Regions from separate parts of the Vibrio diazotrophicus genome, predicted to be linked through region 1. Evidence: riboswitches for the same ligand, from Rfam matches in the RefSeq annotation. Region 1 holds a riboswitch; the other holds the start of a gene.
The links. Region 1 has a riboswitch for thiamine pyrophosphate ahead of thiD (bifunctional hydroxymethylpyrimidine kinase/phosphomethylpyrimidine kinase). Riboswitches for the same ligand answer to the same signal wherever they lie in the genome.
Positions count from the first base shown of each region.

Region 1 (10,591 bases):
GAAATCATTGGTGACATTGTTCCGCTAGCCAAACGTTATGCGGAAGAGGGCGCAGATGAGTTAGTGTTTTACGATATCACCGCCTCAAGCGATGGCCGTGTGGTTGATAAAAGTTGGGTAGCTCGCGTTGCAGAAGTCATTGATATTCCTTTCTGTGTGGCTGGTGGTATTAAATCAGCCGAAGATGCTGCGCGTATTCTGGAGTTTGGAGCAGATAAAGTTTCGATTAACTCACCAGCATTAGCCAATCCTCAGCTAATCACTGACCTTGCAGATAAGTTTGGTGTGCAATGTATCGTTGTCGGTATCGATTCATACTTCGACAAAGAAACTGGTAAATATCAGGTTTACCAGTTCACAGGTGATGAAGCGCGCACTAAAGCGACCAAGTGGGAAACCAAAGATTGGGTTCAGGAAGTACAAAAACGTGGCGCGGGCGAAATCGTATTGAATATGATGAATCAAGACGGCGTGCGTAACGGTTACGACCTTGAGCAACTGAACATGGTTCGCTCGGTGTGCCATGTTCCATTAATTGCTTCTGGCGGTGCCGGCGCAATGGAGCATTTCGCCGATGCATTCAAGTTGGCGAATGTGGATGGTGCGTTAGCAGCGTCTGTATTCCACAAACAAATCATCAATATTGGTGAACTCAAGCAATATTTAAAACAACAAGCGGTTGAGGTGAGACTATGAGCCTAGCGGAACGTATTAATTGGGAAAAGGTTGATGGTCTTGTTCCTGCAATAGTGCAGGATTTCGGTTCAAGCCAAGTGCTTATGATGGGCTACATGAACCAAGAAGCGTTAGCTAAAACATTAGAAACAGAACAAGTCACTTTCTATTCGCGCACCAAGCAGCGCCTGTGGACCAAAGGTGAAACCTCAGGCAATGTGTTGCAGTTGAAAAATATAGCTTTGGATTGTGACCAAGATACCTTGTTGGTAAAAGTGAATCCGATTGGCCCAACGTGTCACACTGGCACAACAACTTGTTGGGATGGTGATGCGCAAGAGGAGTCACAAATGGTGTGGCTTCATCAACTTGAGCAGCTATTGGCTGCCCGCAAGAGTGCCGACCCAGACTCATCTTACACAGCTAGTCTTTATGCACGTGGCACCAAACGCATTTCGCAGAAAGTGGGCGAAGAAGGTGTTGAAGTCGCGCTTGCGGCGACGTCGGGCGATAAGGCGGAGTTAGTGTGTGAGTCTGCGGACTTGATTTATCACTTGCTTGTCTTGCTTCAAGACCAAGGTCTGTCGATGAGTGATGTGATTAATAAACTCAAAGAGCGTCATAAGTAGCCATAGCTTCAATAAGTTGAAGAGAACATATTGGTAGGCCGTGCGGGGCTCGAACCCGCGACCGATTGATTAAGAGTCAACTACTCTACCAACTGAGTTAACGGCCTACATATTGAAAAATACACTTTGATACAACGAATTATAGTCTCGATTCGGCCACTTATCGTTGTGAAAGTTATAAATTGCAAAACGGACAATTTAATTGTTATTCTGTCCGCCATTAGTCGGGGAGCCTTTGGGCTGAGATCGTATTGCGAGACCCGTTGAACCTGATTCAGTTAATACTGACGTAGGGAACTAATCCAATCTTTGCGATTGTATATCTCGTTTTGCCGTCTATCTCTGATGTGTTTTCGAGAGACTGTTCCTGTACGTCCTACCCCAAAGGAACAGTTATGCCTAAATCTAAAACAATTCCTGTTGTACTGACTATTGCCGGATCGGACAGTGGTGGTGGTGCGGGTATTCAAGCCGATATCAAAGCGATATCCGCGACTGGCAGTTACGCCGCTTCTGTTATCACCGCGATTACTTCTCAAAATACATTGGGTGTGTTTGATATCTTGCCCATTCCTTTAGCTCATATTGAAAGTCAGTTAGACGCAGTATTCCAAGATCTCAATATTGTCGCGGTAAAAATTGGCATGCTGGCGGATACCGATATCATCAATTTGGTAGCTGATAAGCTGGAACAATATCGACCAGAACACATTGTTTTGGATACAGTGATGGTGGCAACCAGTGGCGATTTACTGCTAAAAGAAACCGCGATAGACAGCTTGAAAGAACGCTTGTTGCCTCTCGCAAGCATTATTACGCCAAATCTACCAGAAGCCGCAGCACTGACAGGACTCGATATGCCAAGAGACGCTGAGCAAATTGAGCAGATGGTTACTGCAATGCGTCAGTTAAGTACTTCTGCTGTATTGCTCAAAGGCGGGCATTTAGAGGCGTCTGATGAGAGTGATGACCTGTTGATTACCCAAAATGAAACTCACAGATTAAGTGCTGAGAGAATTCACACTCCCAATACTCATGGGACGGGTTGTACCTTGTCTTCGGCCATTGCTTCGTTTTTGGCTCAGGGAGAAGATATGCTTTCAGCGGTCATTCATGCGAAGGAATACATTACCCAAGCGATAGGACATGCTGATTTACTTGATGTTGGACAGGGCAGAGGCCCCGTCGATCATTTCTTTATGCTGCATCAATAGAAATTTCTTTCCACTCTCCAGGCTGAAGGTCGCCCAACTCAATATTCCCCATTGAGTAGCGAATCAGACGCAGAGTAGGGAAGCCGATGTGCGCTGTCATGCGCCTTACTTGACGGTTACGACCTTCAATGATGGTAACGGCGAGCCAAGTGGTTGGAATGGCTGCGCGAAAGCGCACTGGTGGATTTCGAGGCCACAACTGGGGCTCGTCAATCACCATGACTTGCGCTGGAAGCGTTGGCCCGTCTTTTAATGTCACTCCGTTTCTAAGTGGTTCTAAATCTGACTCTGTCGGTGCACCTTCAACCTGAACCCAGTAAGTTTTAGGCGATTTTGATTCTGGCTGAGTCAGTTTGGCTTGCAAAATACCATCGTTGGTTAACACCATTAGACCTTCGCTATCGCGATCGAGGCGGCCTGCTGCATATACATCTTTTACTGTTATGAAATCGGCGAGCGTTTTTCTGCCTTCACCATCAGTAAACTGGCTTAACGTGTCATAAGGTTTATTAAAAACAATGACTTTACGATCTTCAATGTTCACTTTTGGTTTCTGAACCGCAGGTTTACGTGCTCTTTGGCTCGTTGAAGTGCGCCCAGAAGAACGATTTCCTTGTTTGAAACGCGGTTTATGAGTCGAGTGAGGAGCCTTAGCAGTGCTTCTACGCGAGCTGGATGACATGTTAACTACCTTGCAAAAATGTAAATGAAGTGTGTTTGAAAGTTTTCTGAAACTCGCTTTTGCGCTACAATTTTCGCGCCCAGAAATAGGATAAACGACAAGATGATAGACTATTATCCTAATTTTGTTTAATTATAACTATCTTCACTCAAGGACTGTATTTAAGACTCGTTGTGGTCTAAAACACATAGACGTTATTCGAATACAAAAAAGAAAGAGTGAGACTATCGTGCACAAGTTTGGGATGTTTCCCGCTTGAGCCGTACATTCACACAACACATGCCCGTGTGTTGTTAGAACAAATAGGGAAAGTTCATGCCAACAGATAAACCTACAATTATTTATACAATTACAGACGAAGCCCCAGCTCTAGCTACTTATTCATTGCTGCCTATTATCCAGTCATTTACGGCATCGTCGGGTATTGAAATTGAAACTCGTGATATTTCTTTAGCAGGACGTATTCTTGCTAACTTCCCAGAGCATTTGAAAGAAGACCAGCGCGTTGGTGACGCTCTGACGGAACTCGGTGAACTTGCACAAACTCCCGAAGCGAACATCATCAAATTGCCAAACATCTCAGCATCGGTTCCTCAGTTAAAAGCGGCGATCAAAGAACTTCAAGACAAAGGTTTTGCACTTCCAAATTACCCAGAAGAGCCTGCAACTTACGAAGAAGAAGCGATTAAAGCAACGTACGACAAAATCAAAGGTAGTGCGGTAAACCCTGTACTGCGTGAAGGTAACTCTGACCGTCGTGCTCCTGCATCAGTGAAAAACTATGCGAAGAAGAACCCACACTCAATGGGTGCTTGGTCTGCGGATTCTAAATCTCACGTTTCTAGCATGAGTGATAAGGACTTCTTCGGTACTGAAAAATCGGTCACTGTAGACGGTGCAACACAAGTCTCTATTCAGTTTGTCGGCAAAGATGGTTCAACGAAAGAACTGAAAAAGCCTTTTGCACTGAAAGATAAAGAAATTATTGATGCAAGCGTTTTGAACAAGAAAGCGCTTGTAGAGTTCTTCGAAAAAGAGATTGCTGACGCAAAACAACAAGATGTTCTGCTTTCTCTACACATGAAAGCAACCATGATGAAAGTGTCTGACCCAGTCATCTTTGGTCATGCTGTTAAGGTTTACTACAAAGAAGTGTTCGACAAGTACGGTGACGTATTCGAGCAACTTGGTGTTGATGTAAACAACGGTCTAGGTGATGTGTATGCGAAAATCCAAGCATTACCTCAGGCACAACGTGAAGAGATTGAAGCTGCACTTCAAGCGGTTTATGCAACTCAACCGCCACTGGCGATGGTTGACTCTGACCGCGGTATTACCAACCTACACGTACCTAGCGACATTATCGTTGACGCGTCTATGCCAGCGATGATCCGCTCATCAGGTCAAATGTGGGGTCCAGACGGTAAGCAGAAAGATACTAAAGCAGTGATCCCAGATCGTTGTTACGCTGGCGTTTACCAAGCTGTAATTGAATTCTGTAAAGAGCACGGTGCATTTGACCCAACGACTATGGGTAGCGTACCAAACGTGGGTCTGATGGCTCAAAAAGCGGAAGAATACGGTTCACACGATAAAACCTTCATTCTTGATGCTGACGGTGCAGTGCGTGTTGTTGATGCAGCGGGTAATGTATTGCTTGAACAAGAAGTTGAAGCTGGCGATATCTTCCGTATGTGCCAAGTTAAAGATGCACCGATTCAAGACTGGGTTAAGCTTGCAGTAAACCGTGCACGTGCAACGAATACACCAGCAGTATTCTGGTTAGACGAAGCACGCGCTCACGATGCTGAGCTGATTAAGAAAGTGAATCAGTATCTGCCTGAACACGATACCTCTGGCCTAGAAATCAAGATCCTTTCACCTGTAGATGCAACGCTATACTCTCTAGCGCGTATCAAAGAAGGTAAAGATACGATTTCAGTAACAGGTAACGTACTACGTGATTACTTAACTGACTTGTTCCCAATTCTAGAACTAGGCACTTCTGCGAAGATGCTTTCAATCGTTCCACTAATGAACGGTGGCGGCCTGTTTGAAACAGGTGCTGGTGGTTCTGCTCCTAAGCACGTACAGCAAGTTCAAAAAGAGAACCACCTACGTTGGGACTCTCTGGGTGAATTCCTAGCTCTTGCTGCTTCTCTAGAGCATCTAAGTGTGGTGACTGGCAATGCGAAAGCGCAAGTATTGGCTGACGCGTTAGATAAAGCGACAGGTAAATTCCTAGACCTTAACAAGTCGCCATCACGTAAAGTAGGTGAGCTAGATAACCGTGGTAGTCATTACTACTTAGCGACATATTGGGCAGAAGCGTTGGCAGCACAGACTCAAGATGCCGACCTTGCGGCTGAGTTTGCACCAGTGGCTGAGCAGCTATTGGCTAGCGAAGAGAAAATTGTTGCTGAGCTAAATGGTGCTCAAGGCGTTGCGGGTGATTTAGGTGGTTACTATGCATTAAACGATGCGATGGTTTCTAATCTAATGCGTCCAAGTTCAACACTGAACAGCATCGTAGATCGCGCATAAGCTCAAACGACGCTTGACGATAAAATACAAAACCCGCCAAGAGGCGGGTTTTTCATATCTATCAATTTATAAATCGTTAGCATTTAAATAACCAATGGGTCAGTAAATGGTAAGGATTTACTCGGCAGCGAACTATTTAGATTGTTGCCCTTCAATAGGTACGACACTACTAGCGTGGTAGCCTTTAGGTCCCTGTTCAACTTCATATGCTACTTGCTGTCCCGCTTTCAGTGTGCGGTAGCCATCCATTTGGATAGTAGAATAATGAGCAAAAATGTCTCCATCTTCGCCTTCTGGACAGATAAAACCAAATCCTTTGGCGTTATTGAACCATTTTACTGTACCTGTAGCCATGCTATACGTCCCTCATGCATTTTGTTACTGATGTTGTTGCGGAGAAATTACCCTTATTGATTTACTACGTAGATAGTTTGATCAAATGACTTGATGTTGATTACTCCAATTAGTGAATATCGATTCAGCCGCTGCCAAATTTTTAGTCACTATTTGACCAATGTAGTCAATGATTGAGCACAGTCAATAGGAGAATGGTATAAAAATGCATACTTTTATAAGCAAATCACTTTTGAGATATCCCCAATTCATTTGATGTCAATCGTGAAACAAGCATTCATGCTGGTTATGACTGACTCAGCTTGGGACTTTAAACCAAATAGTGTTACATAAAGGTGACGAGTTTTTGAACGTTTAGAATAAACTCGTTTGTTAATAGCAATGTTTTATTTGCAGCGATACAATTGCTGCATTAGTCTCTAAGTAAGGATTGTTTTTCACCTTCACTGACAGCGCCTTAGTTATCAAAAGTGATGACATAGTAAGAGAAGAGACATTTTTAAGAGAAACACTCCTAAATACGGCCATCATGAGTAAAAACTTCGAATGGGTTACTCCAGACTCAGATCTACTGGAGCGAGAAAAAACAGCAACAAAACCGCCATCGATGTATAACGTTATACTGAACAATGACGACTACACACCGATGGATTTTGTAATAGAAATCCTTGAACGCTTCTTCTCTATGGACATAGAAAAAGCGACACAAGTGATGCTCAGAGTTCATTATGAAGGGAAAGCAATTTGTGGCACGTTTACTGCTGAAGTTGCAGAAACGAAAGTCGCTCAGGTGACAATGTACGCACGGGAAAACGAGCATCCACTGCTTTGTACGATGGAAAAAGCGTAACATTTGCAGATGTGGTTGTTCTTTAAGGAGGCCTTATGCTTAACAAAGAACTAGAGTCTAGTCTAAACGGCGCGTTCGCTCGAGCGCGAGACAAAAGACATGAATTCATGACCGTCGAGCACCTCCTACTTGCATTGTTAGAAAACGATGCAGCGAAGGAAGCATTATTGGCCTGTCAGGCAGATGTTGACGTTTTACGTCGAGAGCTTGACGTATTTATTGACCAGACAACCCCTCTCATCCCAGATAACGACGAAACACGTGAAACTCAGCCAACGCTCAGCTTTCAACGTGTTCTACAGCGTGCTGTGTTCCATGTTCAATCATCTGGTCGCAGTGAAGTCACGGGTGCAAATGTGCTGGTTGCTATTTTTAGTGAGCAGGAATCTCACGCAGCCTATCTATTGAAGAAGAACGATATTAGTCGTTTGGATATCGTTAACTATATTTCCCACGGAATTACTAAAGCATCGAGTTCAAGTGAAGATCCATCTTCCGATTCGTTTGGTACAGAGAGTTCAGACGATTCTTCAGCCGATGAAAGACTAGAAAGCTTTGCAACGAACTTAAACCAGTTAGCTGGCCAAGGTCAGATAGATCCTCTGATTGGTCGTGATAAAGAACTTGAACGTACGATTCAAGTGCTATGTCGTCGACGTAAAAACAACCCATTATTGGTGGGTGAAGCAGGCGTAGGTAAAACCGCTATAGCGGAAGGTTTGGCTTGGAGAATCGTTGAAGGACAAGTACCGGAAGTGATCCAAGACAGCGTTATTTACTCTCTGGATATCGGTTCACTACTTGCGGGTACAAAATACCGTGGTGACTTTGAGAAACGTTTTAAAACCATTCTTAAACAACTTGAGAAAGAGAAAGACGCGATTCTTTTCATCGATGAAATTCATACCATCATCGGTGCCGGTGCTGCGTCTGGTGGTCAGGTTGATGCAGCGAACTTAATTAAACCTCTACTAAGTAGCGGTAAGTTGCGTTGTATTGGTTCAACCACCTATCAAGAGTACAGCAACATTTTTGAGAAAGAGCGCGCGCTTTCACGCCGATTCCAAAAAATTGACGTTGTAGAACCTTCGTTGGATGACACCACCAAAATTTTGATGGGTTTGAAACCAAAATACGAAGCTCACCACGATGTGCGTTACACAAACAAAGCACTTCGTGCTGCGGTTGAATTGTCTGCGAAGTACATCAATGAGCGTCACTTACCGGACAAAGCTATCGATGTTATAGATGAAGCTGGTGCGCGTGTTCGCCTAATGCCAGCGAGTCGCCGTAAGAAAACAGTCGGTGTGGCTGAGATTGAGTCCATGGTTGCAAAAATGGCTCGTATCCCAGAGAAATCCGTCTCTTCGTCGGACAAAGATATCCTGAAAAATCTGGATAAGAAAATGAAGATGCTTGTGTTCGGTCAAGATAACGCGATTGATGTGTTAACCGAATCCATCAAGCTGACTCGTGCTGGTTTAGGTGCGGATAATCGTCCTGTCGGTTCATTCTTGTTTGCTGGTCCAACGGGCGTAGGTAAAACAGAAGTCACCGTTCAATTGTCTAAACTGTTGGGTATTGAACTACTCCGATTCGACATGTCTGAATACGGTGAGCGCCATTCTGTGAGCCGTTTGATCGGTGCTCCTCCAGGTTATGTTGGTTATGACCAAGGTGGCTTGTTAACGGATGCCGTGATTAAGAATCCACATGCGGTTGTGCTTCTAGACGAAATTGAAAAAGCGCACCCTGATATCTTTAACTTGCTATTGCAAGTGATGGATAACGGCACGCTAACAGACAACAACGGTCGCAAAGCGGATTTCCGTAACATCATCTTAGTGATGACAACCAACGCTGGCGTGGCTGAAACAGTGAAGAAATCCATTGGTTTGATTCAGCAAGATCATAGCCATGATGCGATGTCAGAAATCAAGAAAGTGTTCACACCAGAATTCCGTAACCGTTTAGACCATACTATTTGGTTTAACAGTTTGGATGAAAGTGTAATTCACCAAGTGGTTGATAAGTTCATCGTCGAGCTACAAGTACAATTGGATGCTCGTGGTGTATCTCTTGAAGTTTCAGAAGATGCTCGTCATTGGTTAGCTGTGAAAGGTTATGACCGTGAAATGGGTGCACGCCCAATGGGACGTGTCATTCAAGATCAGTTGAAGAAACCACTGGCTAATGAGTTGCTATTTGGCGCATTGGTTGATGGCGGAACTGTGAAGGTGGCTCTGAAAGATGATCATCTTGTCTTTGAATACTTAGGTGCTAAAGAAGAAGTGCTGCATTGAGACCTTAACTGCGTGTAGCTAGCAGCCAAAAAGGCGAATCTTTAAGATATAATACCCGTCAGATTGAGAAATCTGACGGGTATTTTTGATCTTGCAACGAATACGCTATTTCTGTTTTATGAGAATATTAAGCCCTTGCTTAAGAGATTCATATGTATATTCTTCATCGCAAGCGATTCCCGAATAACAACTTATAAGTTTTCGAGTATTAAAAAATAAGCTGAATTTTGTGAAGTAAATCTAAAAAGAGAGCTTTGGTTTTATGTTTGTGAATACCGTATCTAAAACTTTAGTTTTGGATAAAATATTCACATTTCATGAATTAATGGTAATCTTGCATCAATATACACATATAGATTATCTATTTAATTCTACTGCTAGTTATCAATCTAAGCCTTTATATGAAAAAAGTTCTAGTTGTTTCTTACTCTCAAAGTGGCCAGCTTTCAAAGTTTGTTGAATCATCGACGAAATCTCTTTGCCAAAGTGATGATATACATGTTGACTATCACATTTTGGAGCCAGTTAAACCTTATCCATATCCATGGTCTTTTTACCCTTTTTTTGACGCATTTCCAGAAGCAATTTATATGAATGGTTGTGAGTTAAAATCCGCTTCAAATTTAGCTGATGAGTATGATTTAGTTATTATCGCGTATACAGTTTGGTTTTTGGCTCCTGCTATTCCAATTACGGGTTTTTTAAAAACAGAGCAAGCTAAACAGCTATTAAAAGATAAACCAGTTGTTACTCTTATTGCTTGTCGTGATATGTGGGTTATGGCTCAAGAGAAAATGAAAGCTCTAATAACTGAGTGTGGTGGACATTTGATTGATAATGCGGTTTTAACCGATCAAAGTGGCACTATTTACTCATTTATCACTACGCCTCGTTGGTTGTTAACAGGTAAAAAAGATCCTTTTTGGATATTTCCTGCGGCTGGAGTGAGCGAACAAGATATTAAAGAAAGTGCTCGATTTGGTGAACGCTTAGCTATGGCATTAGAGCAGGATTTGGAAAAAGAGAAGAAACCCCTCTTGGCTAATTTGGATGCCGTTAAAGTTAACGGGAAGTTAATTAGTTCCGAAAAAATAGCGACTCGCTCGTTTATGATTTGGGGAAAGCTAATTCAATTATCGGGAAAACCGGGCGCTTTATCTCGTAAAGTGATCATTACTGTCTATGTGTTGTTTTTAGTTGCAATGATTCTCACTCTGGTTCCAATTAATTTACTTGCTAAGAAGCTTATTTCACCATTGATGAAAGACTCGATTGAAAAAAGCATTAAATACTATGAAAAACCCTCCGGACGATAAAATGAATAAAAAAGTATATATAAA
Region 1 covers NZ_CP151842.1:2,051,201-2,061,791, reverse strand. Annotated here, with positions in the region: gene hisF (imidazole glycerol phosphate synthase subunit HisF) at 1-696, shown strand, start outside; gene hisIE (bifunctional phosphoribosyl-AMP cyclohydrolase/phosphoribosyl-ATP diphosphatase HisIE) at 693-1,304, shown strand; tRNA gene AAGA51_RS09400 (tRNA-Lys) at 1,336-1,411, opposite strand; TPP riboswitch at 1,520-1,617, shown strand; gene thiD (bifunctional hydroxymethylpyrimidine kinase/phosphomethylpyrimidine kinase) at 1,700-2,518, shown strand; gene AAGA51_RS09390 (rRNA large subunit pseudouridine synthase E) at 2,502-3,200, opposite strand; gene AAGA51_RS09385 (NADP-dependent isocitrate dehydrogenase) at 3,516-5,744, shown strand; gene cspD (cold shock domain-containing protein CspD) at 5,877-6,098, opposite strand; gene clpS (ATP-dependent Clp protease adapter ClpS) at 6,628-6,948, shown strand; gene clpA (ATP-dependent Clp protease ATP-binding subunit ClpA) at 6,984-9,251, shown strand; gene AAGA51_RS09365 (hypothetical protein) at 9,653-10,567, shown strand; gene AAGA51_RS09360 (beta-ketoacyl-ACP synthase III) at 10,524-10,591, shown strand, end outside.

Region 2 (10,591 bases), 1.2 Mb from region 1:
TGGTAAAACCTGTTTGAGCAATAGAAACTGCAGGTTGCTCAATAAACGGAAAATGTTGGAACTGTGTCGGCCATGTTTCACGTGAAACATTCATTGCAGCCCGACTCAAAACAAGGGCATCTTCCAGAGGAAAATCGAGAGCGAGAGAAGCTACGACCCAAGCAAAATGACGCCAAGATTGATTCGTAGATAAGGTCTGACTATGAATCAAGAGCGTTGTTTCATCTAGATGAAGCCAGCTGTCTACCAGACGTTCATCATAAGAAACGCCAATTTGAACAACATTAGGTAGACAAACCTCTTGAGGTTGCCCCCCGTAGAGGAACGTCAGTTCTCTATCTAGACCGCCGTTACCACTTAATTCAAATAAATTGCTGTATAAACGAGAAGTCTCTGTATCAACAAGTTCAATACATTGGGTCGGGCTTACGCCCAACTCAATGTGACTGACATTGAAACCCTGCTCAGCTGCGAGCAGCAAAACTTGTTGAACTTCTCCCGTAAACTCAAGGCAATGAGATGGGATAAGTATCTTCACAAGTTACTCCTCTGTAACGACAGAGTTCTGTTTAACTACTGGATGGTAAAGCTCAGAACCTGACTGCAAGAACTCCTGAGATTTTTGACGCATACCTTGATCCACTTGTTCAAATAGCAGTGGGTCATCCAGCATTTTGATTTCGATTGCTTGGTCAGCGGCAACTTGTTCCTTGTTATTCGCGTATTCTCTAACCTCTTGTGAGATCTTCATTGAGCAGAACTTAGGACCACACATAGAACAGAAATGAGCAACTTTCCCTGACTCTTGAGGAAGTGTTTCGTCATGGAAAGCTCGCGCGGTAACTGGATCGAGAGACAGGTTGAATTGGTCTTCCCAACGGAATTCGAAACGAGCTTTTGACAAAGCGTTATCGCGGACTTGAGCGCCTGGATGCCCTTTAGCAAGGTCAGCGGCGTGAGCAGCAAGCTTGTAAGTAATAAGCCCTGTTTTTACATCTTCTTTGTTAGGAAGTCCTAAATGCTCTTTTGGCGTTACATAGCAAAGCATGGCACAGCCATACCAACCAATCATGGCAGCGCCGATACCAGACGTAATATGATCATAGCCGGGTGCAATATCTGTCGTCAGAGGACCAAGAGTATAGAAAGGCGCTTCGTGGCAGTGCTTCAACTGCTCTTCCATGTTCTCTTTAATCATGTGCATAGGAACATGACCCGGGCCTTCGATAATAACCTGAACATCATATTCCCAAGCGATTTTAGTTAACTCGCCAAGTGTTCTTAACTCAGCAAACTGAGCTTCATCATTCGCATCAGCAACCGAGCCTGGGCGTAAACCATCACCTAACGAAAGCGAAACATCATACTTCGCACAGATTTCGCAAATCTCTCTGAAGTGGGTATAAAGGAAATTTTCCTGATGATGAGCCAGACACCACTTAGCTATGATTGAGCCGCCACGAGAGACAATACCGGTTACGCGTTTAGCAGTCATAGGTACGTATCGAAGAAGCAAACCAGCATGAATTGTGAAGTAATCGACCCCCTGCTCCGCTTGTTCAAGTAAAGTATCGCGCATCACTTCCCAAGTCAGGTTTTCAGCTACACCGTTTACCTTTTCCAGAGCTTGGTACATAGGAACAGTACCAATCGGAACCGGGCTGTTACGTAATATCCACTCACGTGTTTCGTGAATATTTCTGCCAGTAGAAAGGTCCATAACCGTATCAGCACCCCAACGCGTCGCCCATACTAGCTTTTCTACTTCTTCTTCAATTGAAGAGCTCACAGACGAATTGCCAATGTTGGCGTTTACTTTCACTAAGAAGTTACGACCTATAATCATAGGTTCAGCTTCTGGGTGGTTGATATTGCATGGAATCACCGCGCGCCCTTCAGCCACTTCTTTGCGCACGAACTCTGGAGTTATATCTTTAGGTAGATTTGCACCAAAACTCTGTCCTGAATGCTGCTGGTTGAGTTGTTCATCTTGGTAACGGCGATTACCCATGTTCTCTCGCAGCGCAATAAACTCCATTTCAGGAGTAATAATACCCTGACGAGCATAATGCAGCTGAGTAACGCGTTTTCCCTCTTTGGCACGACGAATCGAAGGCAAATTGCCATAACGCAGCTCGTCCAATGTTTCATCTGATAGACGCTCTTGCGCGTATTCAGAACTCATCGATTGCAGAACTTCAGTATCGTTTCGCTCTTCAACCCAGTCGGCTCTTAGTTTAGGTAACCCGCTGTATAAATCGATTTCATGTTCAGGATCGGTATAAACGCCAGAAGTATCGTAAACGCAAATAGGTTCGTTAGGCTCAAATATCGGAGCTTCTTTGCTGCCACCGATTAAGCTATCAGCAAGTGAAATCTCACGCATCGGTACGCGTAAATCGGCACGAGAGCCAACGACATAGGTCTTACTAGAATTTGGATAAGGTTGAACTGAGAGGTTCTCGATAAACTGTTTTGCTTCCAGTCTCGCTTGTTTGCGACTCGACATAGCATTTTCCTTGTATTGTTTTAGGGATAAATGCTTGGCGGAAAAATGTGTCAATAAGAGATGAGTAGACGGATCTTAGGTTTGGGGCTTATAGCCAACCAATCTAGAAAGAGGCTCTTCTCTTGTTCCCTTCGCTGGTATTAACCAGATCAGGTTCAACGGATCCCGAATAAACGGTCTCAGCCTTATGGCACTCCGACAAGTGAAACGATTATAGATAAAGAAACTTAGTTAACCAAGAACAAAAGTAGAGTTTTTAATCAACCTTTTATTAACCATTGATAAGCAAGCCAAGCGGCTGAAATGCTCAACAGCACATTTAGTAGCACGTTAAAACCCATTTTCACAAACGCACCTTGATGCACAAGAAGTACGTTATCCATTGAGAAAGTAGAAAACGTAGTCAGTGCACCAAGAAAACCTAAACCGATAATTTGTCGCCAAGGATAAGGAGCCAGCCACTCATTCTCTACTGCAGCGATCAGCAACCCCATAATAAATGAGCCGACCACGTTAACGGTTAATGTACCATATGGGAAAGATCGTCCGAATAAAGTGACACACATTTCTGATACTAAGTATCGAGAACACGCACCGATCGCACCACCGATCGCAATAAGACCCAAAATTGAAAATTGCCCCATGTACCCTCCCAAAATCATTTCAGCCATTGTACTGATTTATTGAGCACAAAAGAGTCAAAAATGATGAAAATAATGTTCTCATAATAAGAGGAATTACCCTCTATAACTGAATAGTTTTAAAAAGTTACAGGAGTCACTTTAAGCAACTTCGATGTATCCCATCAAACCCGTTTTCATGTGTTCAATCACATGACAGTGATACATCCATCGACCTGGGTTGTCGGCAACGAACGCCGCCTTCGCTGAGCCATTTTTTCCAAGCAATACTGTATCAGTATGAAAAGGAGCATCGACAGGTTTGCCATCCAACTCTAACACGGTAAACGTATGTCCATGCAAGTGAATAGGATGATGATACTGCGTGACATTTTTGAGATTAAAAATATACGTTTTGCCAAGTTCTAAACTAGCGAGTGGTGCAGGAATATTATTGGCGCTCATTCCTTCCCAAGCTCGTTTGTTCATCAGCCAAAAATTAGGTACAGCATGCCCACTTTCATCAGCAGGAGAAACGGCACCTTCCCACTCAAAAACGAAGTCTATGGATTGAGCATTGGCCAAATCAATCTTAGGAATTGGATTGAGAGGCAAAGCTGGGATCTCGGTGTCTTCGCGTAGCTTTGATTGCTGGCATTTAAATTCGCACAGTGGGAACGGGAATTTTCCTTTCATCTGGCGCACGTAAACCACATTTCCAGCCTTAGGCGCAATAAAAGCGATGTCCACTCTCATTCCCGGCCCTATCTTATGCTCTTTTAAAGGATAAGGCGTTTTAATCGGATTACCATCTATAGCCACTACCCACGCTTCAGCACCTTCAACAGCAATTGGATAAGTAATCGTGTTGTCGACATTAGCGATTCTCAATCTGACACTGGCATTTTGCTGCACATCGTAACTAGGATTGTGAATACCATTTACCGTTCCCCACTCCCCCGGAGTACCCATGCGAGCGCTGTAGCGTGGAATCATCAAATCCTTCCATTGACCTTTTTTATCAAGATGCCAATGTTTAAGAACTAACTCATGCTCTTGATCGAAAGTGACTGGTTGCGCTTCTTCCACCACGATAAGACCAACCAGTCCCATACCCAGTTGTTTTACGCTGTTCATATGAGGGTGATACCAGAAGGTGCCCGCATCCGGTGGAGTAAACTCATAAACGAACATCTCACCGGGCATAATCGGCCTCTGGCTTAGAAATGGAACACCATCCATACCAATAGGTATACGCAAGCCATGCCAATGGATTGTTGTCGGTTCATCAAGTTTGTTGGTAAAGCGAATGGTCACTTTTTCCCCCTGACGACAGCGTATTGTCGGAGCGGGTATTGAAGCATTAAAGCCAAGAACAGGAGTGACATAACCCGGAACGATCTCAGCAGAAGAAGCTTCCGCTGTAAGTTCATAAACATATCTTTCCTGATCAGTCCGGATCAATGAACAGGCAGGTAATAACGTAGATAGCCCAAGAGCTGAACTAACTGAAAGAAAGCGGCGACGAGTAATATCCATTTCTGCCTCAGGTAAAGCAACACGATAAAGCGTTAATAAAACTTATTCTCATCACAATGTAAACAATAGTGGTAATTAAATTGCTATCACACACCTATTTCTTAATGATGCAGTTTCTGCCGTTGCGCTTCGCCATATACAGAGCCGAATCCGCTTTACTGAATAAACTATGTAGCGTGTCTTCGTTGCTCACTTCGCTGTAGCCGACACTGATAGTAACGGGGTTAGGAAGCATTACAGATGCTTTGGTTTCAACGGCCCTACTCATCTCTTCTAAAAGCGTTTTAACACTCTCAGAATCGCTCTGAGAAAGAAAAAGAACAAACTCTTCGCCACCGTAACGACCAATCAGATCTTGCTGCCCCATAAATGATGTGAGGATGTTAGAAACTGCAATAAGTGTATTGTCACCGACATCGTGTCCAAAAGAGTCATTTACCTTCTTGAAATGATCGATATCAACAACAGCGATCACACCTCGTGAGCCAGTACTCGATAAAGATTGAGAAATCCGCTCATTGATATAGCGCCTATTGTACAACCCCGTCAGTTCATCACGTATAGAGCGCTCGTAATGCCAATCGATCTGCTTAAACAAAAACAGGGACAATAATGAACCAAGCAAAAAGAAACACACAATGTTCTGAGTTACAACGACTGCCACACGATAGTAATCAGGACTGTTAGTTATAGCCAAAGCGATAGTTGGAAAGCTAGCGGCAACCATACAAACCACAGCAGAGAGCGCCAACATGCGCTCACCTCTTCCGTTCAGATGTCTATTCTTATAACAGACCCAGCACGCTGCTAGATAAACCAGAATAAAGTTAAAAAAAGCTAACTGAACTCTGAACTGAAGGGTTCCAGTCCAGTTATAGTAAATAGCGAACTGAATAATCGTGTAAGTAAGAACGTGGCTTACAGCCAGTTTCCATAGCCAAGACTTTATTGATTTCTTATACCAACTTAGAGTTCCAAACAACAATAGATAAGCCACGCTCATATAGAGCGCATTATTAATTAATACAGAATAGCCAAGAGGAACCCAAGAGCGGATAGCCATGGCAAAAAAAGCAGAACCTAAAAACAGAAAAAATAGGAAAAAATACGACGCTGAGAGTCGCTGATAGCCAGACAAACCACTACGAATTTGTAATAAGAACAAACATCCGACAACACTGCAGATAATATTGTTTAAGACGCTAGCAAAGTTAATGAGATCGGAAGCTGAGTAAATCACGGTATGGCGTTTATGTAAGCAAGTAGGGCGATAATATCACCGATATTAATGATAACAAAGTAACCAATTTGGTAAGCATATTTTCATTACTGGTGTAGAAGCCTACGAACCACTGGCTAATATCACCTACTACTCAATAAATCCCTATTATCCAAACGATAGATGTACAAAAGCCCCAGTCTTTCGACTGAGGCTTCTAATGATTGCAGGGGTGGAGAGATTCGAAATCACAACACGCGCTGATTTTTGGCATTGGCGGAATCCGCGGCTCTACTAATTGAGCATGACAACAACTATCCAAACGACAGATGTAAAAAAAGCCCCAGTCTTTCGACTGAGGCTTCTAATAATGGCAGGGGTGGAGAGATTCGAACTCCCAATACGCGCTGATTTTTGGCATTGGCGGAATCCGCGGCTCTGCCAATTGTGCATTACAACAACTAGTCAAACGACTGATGTGAAAAAGCCCCAGTCTTTCGACTGAGGCTTCTATTAATGGCAGGGGTGGAGAGATTCGAACTCCCAATACGCGCTGATTTTTGGCATTGGCGGAATCCGCGGCTCTGCCAATTAAGCATTACAGCAACTATTCAAACGACAGATGTAAAAAAGCCCCAGTCTTTCGACTGAGGCCTTTAATAATGGCAGGGGTGGAGAGATTCGAACTCCCAACACGCGGATTTGGAATCCGCTGCTCTGCCAATTGGAGCTACACCCCTGCAGAATTTCTTTTCTCTAGATTTGCAAAAACCTCAGCTTTTCAGCTGAGGTTCTTTAAATAAGTGGCGGAGCGGACGGGACTCGAACCCGCGACCCCCGGCGTGACAGGCCGGTATTCTAACCAACTGAACTACCGCTCCGCATTGGTTAGCGCTTGGTGCTAAATAAAAGCCTGGCGATGTCCTACTCTCACATGGGGAGACCCCACACTACCATCGGCGCTAATTCGTTTCACTTCTGAGTTCGGCATGGAATCAGGTGGGTCCAAATCGCTATGGTCGCCAAGCAAAATTTAAAATTCGGAAAGCTGTTAATGTTCTCTACACATTCAATTCTGTTCTTGCTTTGAGTCCACAAAACCCCTTGGGTGTTGTATGGTTAAGCCTCACGGGCAATTAGTACAGGTTAGCTCAATGCCTCACAGCACTTACACACCCTGCCTATCAACGTTCTAGTCTCGAACAACCCTTTAGGACACTTAAAGTGCCAGGGAGAACTCATCTCAGGGCTTGCTTCCCGCTTAGATGCTTTCAGCGGTTATCAATTCCGAACTTAGCTACCGGGCAATGCTACTGGCGTAACAACCCGAACACCAGAGGTTCGTCCACTCCGGTCCTCTCGTACTAGGAGCAGCCCCCTTCAATTCTCCAACGCCCACGGCAGATAGGGACCGAACTGTCTCACGACGTTCTAAACCCAGCTCGCGTACCACTTTAAATGGCGAACAGCCATACCCTTGGGACCGACTTCAGCCCCAGGATGTGATGAGCCGACATCGAGGTGCCAAACACCGCCGTCGATATGAACTCTTGGGCGGTATCAGCCTGTTATCCCCGGAGTACCTTTTATCCGTTGAGCGATGGCCCTTCCATTCAGAACCACCGGATCACTATGACCTGCTTTCGCACCTGCTCGAATTGTCATTCTCGCAGTCAAGCGGGCTTATGCCATTGCACTAACCACACGATGTCCAACCGTGTTTAGCCCACCTTCGTGCTCCTCCGTTACTCTTTGGGAGGAGACCGCCCCAGTCAAACTACCCACCAGGCACTGTCCTCGACCCGGATAACGGGTCTGAGTTAGAACATCAAACATACAAGGGTGGTATTTCAAGGACGGCTCCACACAAACTAGCGTCTGCGCTTCAAAGCCTCCCACCTATCCTACACATGTAGGTTCAATGTTCAGTGCCAAGCTGTAGTAAAGGTTCACGGGGTCTTTCCGTCTAGCCGCGGGTACACTGCATCTTCACAGCGATTTCAATTTCACTGAGTCTCGGGTGGAGACAGCGTGGCCATCATTACGCCATTCGTGCAGGTCGGAACTTACCCGACAAGGAATTTCGCTACCTTAGGACCGTTATAGTTACGGCCGCCGTTTACCGGGGCTTCGATCAAGAGCTTCGACCGAAGTCTAACCCCATCAATTAACCTTCCGGCACCGGGCAGGCGTCACACCGTATACGTCATCTTACGATTTTGCACAGTGCTGTGTTTTTAATAAACAGTTGCAGCCACCTGGTATCTGCGACTCTCATCAGCTCCATCCGCGAGGGACTTCACCGTCAAGAGCGTACCTTCTCCCGAAGTTACGGTACCATTTTGCCTAGTTCCTTCACCCGAGTTCTCTCAAGCGCCTTGGTATTCTCTACCCGACCACCTGTGTCGGTTTGGGGTACGATTCCTTACAATCTGAAGCTTAGAGGCTTTTCCTGGAAGCATGGCATCAATGACTTCACTACCGTAGTAGCTCGACATCGTGTCTCAGCCTTAAAGAGAGCCGGATTTACCTAACTCTCAAGCCTACGCACTTGAACCTGGACAACCGTCGCCAGGCCCACCTAGCCTTCTCCGTCCCCCCATCGCAATTGTAAGAAGTACGGGAATATTAACCCGTTTCCCATCGACTACGCCTTTCGGCCTCGCCTTAGGGGTCGACTCACCCTGCCCCGATTAACGTTGGACAGGAACCCTTGGTCTTCCGGCGAGGAGGTTTTTCACCCCCTTTATCGTTACTCATGTCAGCATTCGCACTTCTGATACCTCCAGCATGCTTTACAACACACCTTCAACGGCTTACAGAACGCTCCCCTACCCAATACAATAAATTGCATTGCCGCAGCTTCGGTTGATTACTTAGCCCCGTTACATCTTCCGCGCAGGCCGACTCGACTAGTGAGCTATTACGCTTTCTTTAAATGATGGCTGCTTCTAAGCCAACATCCTAGCTGTCTGAGCCTTCCCACATCGTTTCCCACTTAGTAATCATTTGGGACCTTAGCTGGCGGTCTGGGTTGTTTCCCTCTCCACGACGGACGTTAGCACCCGCCGTGTGTCTCCCGGATAGTACTTACTGGTATTCGGAGTTTGCAAAGGGTTGGTAAGTCGGGATGACCCCCTAGCCTTAACAGTGCTCTACCCCCAGTAGTATTCGTCCGAGGCGCTACCTAAATAGCTTTCGGGGAGAACCAGCTATCTCCGAGTTTGATTGGCCTTTCACCCCTAGCCACAAGTCATCCGCTAATTTTTCAACATTAGTCGGTTCGGTCCTCCAATTGATGTTACTCAATCTTCAACCTGCCCATGGCTAGATCACTCGGTTTCGGGTCTATATCCAGAGACTAAAGCGCCCAGTTAAGACTCGGTTTCCCTACGGCTCCCCTATACGGTTAACCTTGCCACTGAATATAAGTCGCTGACCCATTATACAAAAGGTACGCAGTCACCCCACGAAGAGGCTCCTACTGCTTGTACGTACACGGTTTCAGGTTCTATTTCACTCCCCTCACAGGGGTTCTTTTCGCCTTTCCCTCACGGTACTGGTTCACTATCGGTCAGTCAGGAGTATTTAGCCTTGGAGGATGGTCCCCCCATATTCAAACAGGATATCACGTGTCCCGCCTTACTCGTTTTCACTCAAAATGACATGTCGGTTACGGGGCTATCACCCGGTATCGCGATACTTTCCAGAATCTTCACCTGTGTCATTAAAAGCTTAAGGGCTAATCCAATTTCGCTCGCCGCTACTTTCGGAATCTCAATTGATTTCTTTTCCTCGGGGTACTTAGATGTTTCAGTTCTCCCGGTTCGCCTCATTAACCTATGTATTCAGTTAATGATACTCACTTATGTGAGTGGGTTTCCCCATTCGGAAATCGTAGACTCAAGTGGCTTTTACTGCCTTATCTACGCTTATCGCAAGTTAATACGTCCTTCATCGCCTCTGACTGCCAAGGCATCCACCGTGTACGCTTAGTCACTTAACCATACAACCCCAAGAGGTCTTTCGTATGGCAAACAACCAAGGTTTAGTTGTCTCTCATTATTTGAATGAGCGAGAGACATTTCGATTTTGCCGGACTCAAATATGAACAACATCAATGATGTTATTCCCAAGAACACTTGAATGTGTATTGGTACCTAAATGACTATGTCATCTAGGATTTGAGAACTTTTAATAGTTAATAATTAATCAAATTATTAACTGTCAGCTTTCCAAATTGTTAAAGAGCAAGAGTTTTTATAAACAAAGAGTTTATGAAAACCATTTTTAAATATTCTTTTTCAAGAACACTTAAAGATGGTGGGCGATACCGGGTTCGAACCAGTGACCCCCTGCTTGTAAGGCAGGTGCTCTCCCAACTGAGCTAATCGCCCATTATTTCACTATCAAGATGGTGGAGCTATGCGGGATCGAACCGCAGACCTCCTGCGTGCAAGGCAGGCGCTCTCCCAGCTGAGCTATAACCCCATACTTGAAGCGATAATGGTGGGTCGTGCAGGATTCGAACCTGCGACCAATTGATTAAAAGTCAACTGCTCTACCAACTGAGCTAACGACCCATGGTATCCCGTAGGGGAGTCGAACCCCTGTTACCGCCGTGAAAGGGCGGTGTCCTAGGCCTCTAGACGAACGGGACACTAAGATACTCTTATCTTTCTAAACCTAATCAATCTGTGTGGA
Region 2 covers NZ_CP151842.1:3,283,166-3,293,756, forward strand. Annotated here, with positions in the region: gene thiE (thiamine phosphate synthase) at 1-538, opposite strand, end outside; gene thiC (phosphomethylpyrimidine synthase ThiC) at 542-2,509, opposite strand; TPP riboswitch at 2,619-2,717, opposite strand; gene crcB (fluoride efflux transporter CrcB) at 2,770-3,153, opposite strand; gene AAGA51_RS15180 (multicopper oxidase family protein) at 3,292-4,668, opposite strand; gene AAGA51_RS15185 (GGDEF domain-containing protein) at 4,763-5,833, opposite strand; tRNA gene AAGA51_RS15190 (tRNA-Trp) at 6,551-6,627, opposite strand; tRNA gene AAGA51_RS15195 (tRNA-Asp) at 6,692-6,768, opposite strand; rRNA gene rrf (5S ribosomal RNA) at 6,799-6,914, opposite strand; rRNA gene AAGA51_RS15205 (23S ribosomal RNA) at 7,003-9,893, opposite strand; tRNA gene AAGA51_RS15210 (tRNA-Val) at 10,209-10,284, opposite strand; tRNA gene AAGA51_RS15215 (tRNA-Ala) at 10,303-10,378, opposite strand; tRNA gene AAGA51_RS15220 (tRNA-Lys) at 10,395-10,470, opposite strand; tRNA gene AAGA51_RS15225 (tRNA-Glu) at 10,472-10,547, opposite strand.
Region 2: it holds a riboswitch for thiamine pyrophosphate, as region 1 does, so the genes downstream of both, thiC (phosphomethylpyrimidine synthase ThiC) here and thiD (bifunctional hydroxymethylpyrimidine kinase/phosphomethylpyrimidine kinase) in region 1, are expected to answer to the same signal.